Regions from separate parts of the Pseudarthrobacter sp. R1 genome, predicted to be linked through region 1. Evidence: riboswitches for the same ligand, from Rfam matches in the RefSeq annotation. Region 1 holds a riboswitch; each other region holds the start of a gene.
What was found. Region 1 has a riboswitch for thiamine pyrophosphate ahead of thiD (bifunctional hydroxymethylpyrimidine kinase/phosphomethylpyrimidine kinase). Riboswitches for the same ligand answer to the same signal wherever they lie in the genome.
Positions count from the first base shown of each region.

Region 2: another riboswitch for thiamine pyrophosphate. It lies ahead of thiC (phosphomethylpyrimidine synthase ThiC); the one in region 1 lies ahead of thiD (bifunctional hydroxymethylpyrimidine kinase/phosphomethylpyrimidine kinase).
Region 3: another riboswitch for thiamine pyrophosphate. It lies ahead of M8J71_RS03430 (ECF transporter S component); the one in region 1 lies ahead of thiD (bifunctional hydroxymethylpyrimidine kinase/phosphomethylpyrimidine kinase).
Region 4: another riboswitch for thiamine pyrophosphate. It lies ahead of M8J71_RS13865 (FAD-dependent oxidoreductase); the one in region 1 lies ahead of thiD (bifunctional hydroxymethylpyrimidine kinase/phosphomethylpyrimidine kinase).

Region 1 covers NZ_JAMKFI010000008.1:1,278,317-1,280,508, forward strand. The annotation lists gene M8J71_RS16885 (ribonuclease E/G) at 1-529, shown strand, start outside; TPP riboswitch at 689-786, shown strand; gene thiD (bifunctional hydroxymethylpyrimidine kinase/phosphomethylpyrimidine kinase) at 794-2,192, shown strand, end outside.
Region 2 covers NZ_JAMKFI010000008.1:968,453-970,644, forward strand. The annotation lists gene thiC (phosphomethylpyrimidine synthase ThiC) at 1-1,060, opposite strand, end outside; TPP riboswitch at 1,055-1,162, opposite strand; gene M8J71_RS15290 (amidohydrolase family protein) at 1,239-2,192, shown strand, end outside.
Region 3 covers NZ_JAMKFI010000004.1:72,095-74,286, forward strand. The annotation lists gene M8J71_RS03420 (hypothetical protein) at 113-322, opposite strand; gene M8J71_RS03425 (heme-degrading domain-containing protein) at 430-972, opposite strand; TPP riboswitch at 1,045-1,185, shown strand; gene M8J71_RS03430 (ECF transporter S component) at 1,251-1,874, shown strand; gene M8J71_RS03435 (ABC transporter ATP-binding protein) at 1,874-2,192, shown strand, end outside.
Region 4 covers NZ_JAMKFI010000008.1:646,343-648,534, reverse strand. The annotation lists gene M8J71_RS13865 (FAD-dependent oxidoreductase) at 1-852, opposite strand, end outside; TPP riboswitch at 845-963, opposite strand; gene thiE (thiamine phosphate synthase) at 991-1,728, shown strand; gene M8J71_RS13855 (RNB domain-containing ribonuclease) at 1,789-2,192, shown strand, end outside.

The sequences.
Region 1 (2,192 bases):
TGCGAAGCGTGACGACGAAGCGCGCCAGGCTGCCGTGCTGACCTTCGGCGGCGAGAAGGTGGTGCTGCCGTTCGTTGAGCACGCTGAAGAGCAGCCGCAGAAGCCTGCCCTGACCTTGGACCGGCTTGCGGAGGCCTTCGCCCACCTTGGCCAGCCGGCACCTGCCGAAGACCAGCCCGAGCAGGCAGAACCGGAGCAGAAGCCGGTGGAGCCCGTGGAATCGGCGGCGCCCGTACAGGCGCCCGCAGCTGCAGCACCGGCGAAGGACTACAGCGACCACACGCTGGAGCAGTCCCGGCAGCGCCGGCCGCGGCGCAACCGCAGTGCCAGCCGTGCCCAGGGAGCTGCCAACGAAACCACTGTGCAGCATCACGAAAACGTGGCGTCAGCCGGCACGGGGCATACCCACGAGGCGAAGGCCCCCGAACCGGCCGGTGCCGGCGGCTCCAGTGACGGCAATGCCGGCACCGTGAAGCCGGCCGAGGCGCCCATCATCCTGGGCGTCGGGGTTCCGGCCTCGGAGCTCTAAGCGTCCCCGGCAAGTAAATGCCCGGCCAGCCACAACAGGGCCGGCCGGGCATTTTCGTGTGTAAGGCCAGCGATGCAACGGCAGTGCGGCATTTCAAGGCACGGCGCCGGGTCGCAATGTGTCACCTTCGGCCTGCGCCAGGCAAAAAAGCTAGGCTGGGGAACCGACACGGGGTGCCGCGCAGAGAGCCGGCTGAGATTCACACCCGTTGAACCTGTCCGGCTAGCACCGGCGAAGGGATGTCTCTTGTCTACGACCCTTGTAATGCCCACTGCCACCTCGGCAACATTTCCTGCGGCACCGACACGCCCGGGCAGGCCCGTACCCCGGGTCCTTTCCATAGCAGGCTCCGACCCTTCCGGCGGCGCCGGTATCCAAGCCGACCTTAAGAGCATTGCCGCGCTGGGCGGCTACGGGATGGCTGCCATTACGGCCCTGACCGCCCAGAACACCCGCGGAGTCCGGTCCGTTCATGTGCCGCCCGCAGCGTTCCTGAGCGAGCAGCTGGATGCGGTCAGTGACGACATCGGCATCGACGCTGTGAAAATTGGAATGCTGGGCAGTGCCGAGGTGATCGAGGCAGTGGCGGCATGGCTCCGGAAGGTGCGCCCCGCCGTCGTGGTCCTGGACCCGGTGATGGTCGCCACCAGCGGTGACCGGCTCCTGGAAGAATCTGCCGAAGCGGCACTGCGCGGGCTTCTTCCGCTGGCCCACCTCATCACCCCCAATCTGGCGGAGCTTGCCATGCTCGTTGGCGGCGAACTGCAGGACACCTGGGCCGGGGCGCTGGAACAGGGCCGCGCCCTCGCCGCTGCCACCGGCGCCATTGTGCTGGTCAAGGGCGGCCACCTGGACGGCGACGAGTGCCCCGATGCGTTGGTTAACACCACGGGCCTTCTGTCCGATGAAGTAGTGGTGGTGCCGGGGGAGCGGGTGGCAACGCGGAACAGCCATGGCACTGGCTGTTCACTGTCCTCCGCCATGGCAACGGCACAGGCACGCCTGGGGGACTGGGAGGCTTCCCTCCGTGAAGTCAAACCCTGGCTGGCCGGCGCGCTGGAGGCATCGGGAACACTGGAGGTGGGAACAGGCAACGGGCCGGTGCACCACTTCCACCACCAGCAGCCGGTGCTATCTGAAGGGAGCTTCGCCGCAATACTCTGGCGCGAGGCGCAGCAGGACCTGGACGACATCCATGCCCTGGACTTCATCCGCAACCTGGCCTCGGGCAGCCTGGGCGAGAAGGAGTTCGCGTACTACCTCGCGCAGGATGCCATCTACCTCAACGGCTATTCGCGCGTGCTGGCCAGGGCCAGTGCACTGGCACCCACCGAGGCGGAGCAGCTCTTCTGGGCGGCCTCTGCCCGGCAGTGCCTCGAAGTCGAGTCCGAGCTGCACCGCTCCTGGCTGGGCACGCGAACCGTGCAGCCCGGGCTTGGCCCTGTTACGAAGTCCTACGTGGACCACCTGACGGCGGCATCGGCGTCGGGCAGTTATGCGGTCCTGGCGGCGGCCGTTTTGCCCTGCTTCTGGCTCTACGCCGAGGTGGGAGCAGCGCTTTACGCCCGGTTCGTTGCCGCCGGCGAACCGTCGGTGCACCCGTATGCGGACTGGCTGCGCACCTACGCGGACGAAGACTTCGCAGCTGCCACCCGCAGGGCCA
Region 2 (2,192 bases), 310 kb from region 1:
CGTCGTACCGTGCGAAGATTTCGCAGAGCTCGTCGAAGTGCGTGTAGAGGAAGTTTTCCCGGTGATGGGCAAGGCACCAGCCGGCCATGATTGATCCGCCGCGGGACACGATACCGGTCACCCGTTTGGCGGTCAGGGGAACGTACCGGAGCAGGACGCCGGCGTGGATGGTCATGTAGTCCACGCCCTGTTCGCACTGTTCAATGACGGTGTCGCGGAAGATCTCCCAGGTCAGCGCGTTCGCTTCGCCGTTGACCTTCTCCAGGGCCTGGTAGATGGGGACGGTGCCGATCGGAACCGGCGAGTTGCGGATGATCCATTCCCTGGTGGTGTGGATGTCGTCGCCGGTGGAAAGGTCCATCACGGTGTCTGCGCCCCACTGTGTGGCCCACTGCTGCTTGTCCACTTCTTCGGCGATGGAACTGGTGACCGCCGAGTTGCCGATGTTGGCGTTGATCTTTACCAGGAAAGCCTTGCCGATGATCATGGGTTCCGACTCGGGATGATTGATGTTGTTCGGAATGATCGCCCGGCCGGCTGCCACTTCGCTGCGCACCAGTTCCACGTCGCAGTTCTCCCGCAGTGCCACGAAGCGCATTTCGGGGGTGATGACGCCCTGCCGCGCGTAGTGCATTTGCGTCACCGTCCGGCCTCCGACGGCGCGGCGGGGCACCGGGCGGGGGCCCTTCCACTCCGCGCTGGCGGCACCGCGGCGGACAGCCGAGCGGCCGTCGTCGAGCAGGTTCCGTCCACGGCCGCCATAGGTTTCCGTGTCGCCGCGCGCTTCTATCCATGCGGAGCGGAAAGGGTTGAGGCCGCAGACGGGGTCGCTCCCGGGGCCGGCAGTGCGGTAGATGCGAAACGGGCCGTTGGAATCGCCGTTGGGTGAAGGTGCCAGGGCTATCTCCGTAACGGGCACCTGTATCCCGGCTGCTTCATCGCGGACAAAGGCCAGGGATTGGGACTTCAGCGACTGCGTGACAGAAGCCTGGTCCTGGCCGCCTTCCGCCCCGCTTGACGGAATGTGGGCAGGATTCAACGGTGTAAATGGTGTACTCAAGGATTACTCACTTCCTTCGCCGGCATTACCCGGACAGGTTCAACGGTCGCAGGCTGCGTCAGCCCGATCTCAGCCCCTGCAGGGGCACCCGTGTGGTCAGGAAGAAAGCTACCACAGCCTTTCGGGAGGGGCTTGTCACATGGCCGGTGCTAGCCTGACTGGCGGGAAAAGGAGTCCAATGCCGGAGATCATCGAATTCAGCGGCCCGGTGCTTGCCGGGCCGGACAGCGAGCGTCGTGGCCTATGGTCCGTTGACGGGCTGTTGACCTTTACGCGCCCGCAGCAGGTGCCGGACCGGGTGCTGGAAGGCTGGGTCCTGCCGGGGTTCGTGGATGCCCACTGCCACATCGGGCTCGGGCCCGGTGGCGCAGTGGAGGCAGCAGTTGCGGAAGAACAGGCCAGCACCGACCTGAACGCTGGAACACTGCTGGCGCGGGACGCAGGTTCCCCTGCAGATACGCGGTTCCTTCAGGGCAGCCGGAACGCCCCCGTACTCATCCGCGCCGGCAGGCATGTTGCCCGGACCCGGCGGTATCTGCGGGGCTTCGCCGAGGAAGTTGAACCGGACGGCCTGGTGGAAGCTGTCCGGAAGCAGGCCCGCGACGGTGACGGCTGGGTCAAGCTCGTCGGGGACTGGATCGACCGCGGCGCCGGTGACCTGGCACCGTCGTTTCCCGCCGCCGCCGTCGGGGACGCCGTGCAGGCGGTGCACGACGAAGGCGCCCGGATCACCGCCCACTGCTTTGGCGAAGAGACCCTCGACCAGATGCTGGACGCGGGGATCGACTGCATCGAACATGCCACCGGGCTCCTGCCACGGCACTTCCCCAGGTTCGTCGAGCAGGGCGTTCCCATCGTGCCCACCCTCATCAACATCGCCACGTTTCCGGACATCGCCGCCCAGGCAGAGCCGAAGTTCCCCCGGTACGCGGCCCACATGCGGGCACTGTGGGAGCGCCGCGCGGAACGGGTGCTGGAGGCGTACGAAGCAGGGGTGCAGATCTATGCCGGCACCGATGCCGGGAGCGTCATCCGGCACGGCAGGATCGCCGATGAGATCCTTGCCCTTCACCACGCAGGCCTGCCAATGGCCGCTGCCCTCGACGCTGCCTGTTGGGCCGCGAGGAGGTGG
Region 3 (2,192 bases), on a different contig from region 1:
TCCTCAAAAGCCGGGAGACAACATAGTAAGCATGGTTACTAATAAAAGCTAAGTACACTTCTCATCTGCTGGTCGGCCGGCATGCGGCAACCCCGGCAACCGGTGGTGGTGCTCACCCCTCCGAGGTACTCCACAGATAGGGGTTGGCATGGTGTCCGCCGCGGCGGCCGTGCTCGTACCCTTGCTGCCAGGCCTTCCCGACGGCGGACACAAGTTCCGCCAGCAGGGGATAGTAGGGGTGGTCCGGGCCGATATAGATCATTTCCTCGGCGGCCTTGTCCACCGCCGCGCGCACTTGGTTTTCGGCTGCAGGACCGATCATGGCGTCCTCCTGTTTGGAACTCCGGCCGCTCGCCTTGAATGTACTCCCGGCATTCGTGAGGAGTCCATAGTCCGCGTTGATGCTGCAGTCAGTCCGCCGACTCGAAGTCAGTCCGCACGCATGGAACCAAGGATCTCGCGCAGGGCCTGTACCACCAGGTCATGGTCCTGCACCTGGGGAAGCCCTGAGACAGTCACTGTTGCGACTGCGCCCACCCCCGTGACGTACACCGGGAAGGACCCGCCGTGCGCCGCATACCGGCTCTGATCGAACCAGGCGTTGTCCTCGATCCGTCCGCCCTTGAGCCGGGCGCGCAGCCCCACCAGGAGGGAAGGCACCTCGTACCGTGCGGCCGTGCGCTGCTTCCCACGGATCCAGTGCTCGTTGTCCGGCGTGGCGCCGGGCAGCGCCACATGGAACAGGACCTGTTCACCCTTGGTGATGTCAATCGCGATGGGAAACTGGCCCTCCTTGCCCAGCTCCACAAGCAGCAACCCAAGGTTCAGTGCATCGTCCAGCGAGAAGCCGGGAAACTGGAGCTCGTGGATTTCGCCTTCGATCCGGGCGATGAGCGCTTGCAGGGATCCTTCCTGCTGGATGGCATCGGAATCCGGATCGAACTCGGTCACATGCTGGGAATTGGCAGTCATGGCCCACAATCTACCCCTCCTCCGGTGTAAACTGGACCCCGCCCACAAGGGCGATTATTTACCGACAGAATCATTCAACGACAGGGGAGCGCCGCCGTCGGGCATCACTGGCCATGCCAGGGACCGCAGGTGGGCGCTGAGAGTGCGGATAGCCGCAGACCCTCGAACCTGATCCGGTTAGTACCGGCGCAAGGGAGTCGAGTTCTCGAAGTGTGCGGCAACGGCGGCAGCGCCGGTTGAAGTATCCACTTTCCCCTCCTGTTCCTCAGGAGGATCGCATGGCAACGACAGCAATCAAGAAGACCACCGGCAAGTCCTGGCGCGTTGTGGACATCGTGGTGGCAGCCCTCATCGCCATCGCCGGCGGCGTTATTTTCTGGGCCTGGTCGCAAGGCGCAGCCGCAGTCTCGGCACCTATGAACGCCGTTTATCCGCCGCTTACCGGCTTGTTGGCGGGCGGCTGGATGATCCCCGCGGTGCTGGGCATGCTCATCATCCGCAAGCCGGGCGCCGCACTGTTCTGCGAGACCGTGGCCGCCACCGGCGAACTGCTCATGGGCTCGCAGTACGGCGCCTCGGTGCTGTTCTCCGGGTTTGTCCAGGGCCTGGGCGCCGAGATCATCTTCGCGATCTTCGTGTACCGGAAGTTCAACCTGCCGGTATCCCTGCTCGCCGGCGCCGCTGCCGGACTTTTCTGCGGCCTGAACGATTCCTTCGCGCCCTGGGGCTGGAACATCGCCTACTCCAGCGGGGACAAGCTGGCCTACATCATCTTCACTGCCATTTCCGGCGCCGTCATCGCAGGAGCCCTGTCCTGGATCGCCACCCGCGGCCTGGCGAGGACCGGCGTCCTGAGCTCCTTTGCGTCACGCAAGGCAGCATCGGAGCCCGTCTTCTCCTGATGACTGCTCCTTCCCTCCACGGCTCTGCGGTGGCGGCGCGGCCGGCTGCGGTCACCGCCCGCGGCTGGGGCTGGCGGCACGCCGGGCGGTCCAAGCCGGCCGTCCGCGCCCTCGACCTGGACATCCAGCCGGGTGAACGCGTCCTGCTGCTGGGCCCGTCCGGCGCAGGCAAGTCCACGCTCCTCCACGCGCTGGCCGGGGTGCTGGGGGATGCCCATGACGACGACGCCGAGGCCGGCGATTCCGATGAGTCCGGTTCGCTGCTGATCGACGGCGCCTCCCCCCGGGAGCAGCGCGGCCGGGCCGGGCTGATGCAGC
Region 4 (2,192 bases), 630 kb from region 1:
CGTGGACGTCACCAGGGGCTGCAGGTGCCGGGGCACTGCCAGGCGCAGGATGTCCCCATGGACGGGCCGCAGTGGCAGGTTCAGCCCTGGCGGCAGCTCTTCAAGAGCTGCCGCGTGCAGCCCGTTCGCCACCACTGTTTCGGCGGCCAGCACGGTTCCCCCGTCCGCCAGGCGCACGCCGGCAACAGCTCCCCCGCGCCACAGCAGCCCGGTTGCCTTGGCCGCTACCGCAATACCGCCGACGAAGCCGGCTGCCGCAGTGCCGCGTCCCGCACCTTTGTCTCTGTCCCCGCGTCCGCCATCCGTGCCATGAGCCAAGGCGGCCTGCAGGCACGCCACCAACAGCCGCGGGTCCACCTGGTGGTCGGCCGGAGTGTCCAGGGCGCAGGCGATCCCCGGGCTGAGCAGGGGTTCCCGCTGTCGCGCGTCCCGGACGGTCAGCGGCTCTACGGACAGGCCGCTGGCCTGCTGAACGGCGCGGAGGTCCATCAGGGCGCGGCGGTCGGCGGCGTCGGCACCCACGGCGAGGGTCGGCGTCGTAATGTATCCCGGATCTGTTCCCGACGCTTCGGTGAGGCCGGCGGCAAAAGCCGGCCAGCGGGCCGAGGCATCCAGCATGAATTCCAGGAGATCCTCCTCCTGGTAGTGCAGCTCGCTCACCGGGGCAAGCATCCCGGCGGCCGCCCAGCTGGCCCCCGAACCCGGTGCGTCATCGATCACCACCACGGAACGGCCGGAACGCTTCGCCTCCCACGCGATACCGTGGCCGATCACGCCGCCGCCGATCACCGCCACATCAGCATGGATGGTGTCGGCCGCGTCCACGGTCGGGGGCTCTGATGCTGCGCCCATCTGTCTCCTTCCCTACGCCGGTATTAGCCGGATCAGGTCAAGCGGTCGGCTCTGACGCCCTCTCAGCCCGGCGCTTTGTGACAGCTGCCGCGGGCTCCCGCAGTACGAGGCCAGTGTAGAGGAACTAGGCTTTCCCCCATGAATGTGTCCCACACCCCTGCCGCCGGCACCGACGTCCTCAGCAGCGCCAAGATCAGCAACGGCGTCAACGCCGCCCGCCTCTACCTCTGCACCGACGCCCGCAGGGACCGCGGCGACTTCGACCAGTTTGTGGACGCAGCGTTCGCCGGCGGGGTGGACATCATCCAGCTGCGCGACAAGACCATCGAGGCAGCAGAGGAGCTGGAACTCCTGGCGGTGCTCAAGGAAGCGGCAGAGCGGCACGGCCGGCTCTGGGCTGTCAACGACCGTGCCGACATCGCGGTGCTGTCCGGGGCACCTGTCTTCCACATCGGCCAAAAGGACCTGCCCCTGGACGCTGCACGCACCCTGCTGAACGGCAACGCCGCCATCGGCCTGTCCAGCCACACCCCGGCCCAGGTGGACGCGGCGCTCGGTGCGGCCGCCCGCCCCGCCGGGCTGGACTACTTCTGCGTGGGACCAGTGTGGGCAACCCCCACCAAACCGGGGCGGGCAGCAGTGGGACTGGAGCTGGTGAAGTATGCCGCCGAAGCTGCCCGGCCGGCGGAGCAGGAAGGGCAGTCCGACGGCGGTGTTCCCTGGTTCGCGATCGGCGGCATTGACCATGGCAACGTGGAGCAGGTGGTGGACGCAGGCGCACGCAGGATAGTGGTGGTCCGGGCCATTACGGAAGCGGGCGATCCAGCAGCCGCCGCTGCTGCACTGCTCGCCGCCCTGGATGCCCCAAACTCCTGACAACGCCGCTCCGGGCCCGATGCCTGCACTATGGCCCCAATTCCGGCTAGGCTGATTTTCGTGTCACACCATCGGCTGGCCCCCAACGTCCACGAGCACAACAACGCGCTTGAGGAAGCGCTGAGTGCCCTGAGGACCGAGCTGGAGCTGCCGGGCACCTACCCCGAGGAGGCGGTGGCTGACGCGAAAGCGGCAGTCGAATCCCTGCAGCTCCCTACTTACGACCTCACCGGCGTCGAATTCATCACCATCGATCCGGCGTCGTCCACCGACCTGGACCAGGCGCTGTTTATTGAAGCCGACGGCGACGGCTACCACGTGCTGTACGCTATCGCCGATGTGCCCGCGTTTGTGGCCCCCGGCGGGCCCCTGGACGCTGAAACGCGCCGCCGGGGCCAGACGTTCTATGCCCCCGACGGCCGGATCCCGCTGCATCCGGAAGTCATCAGCGAACAGGCCGGGAG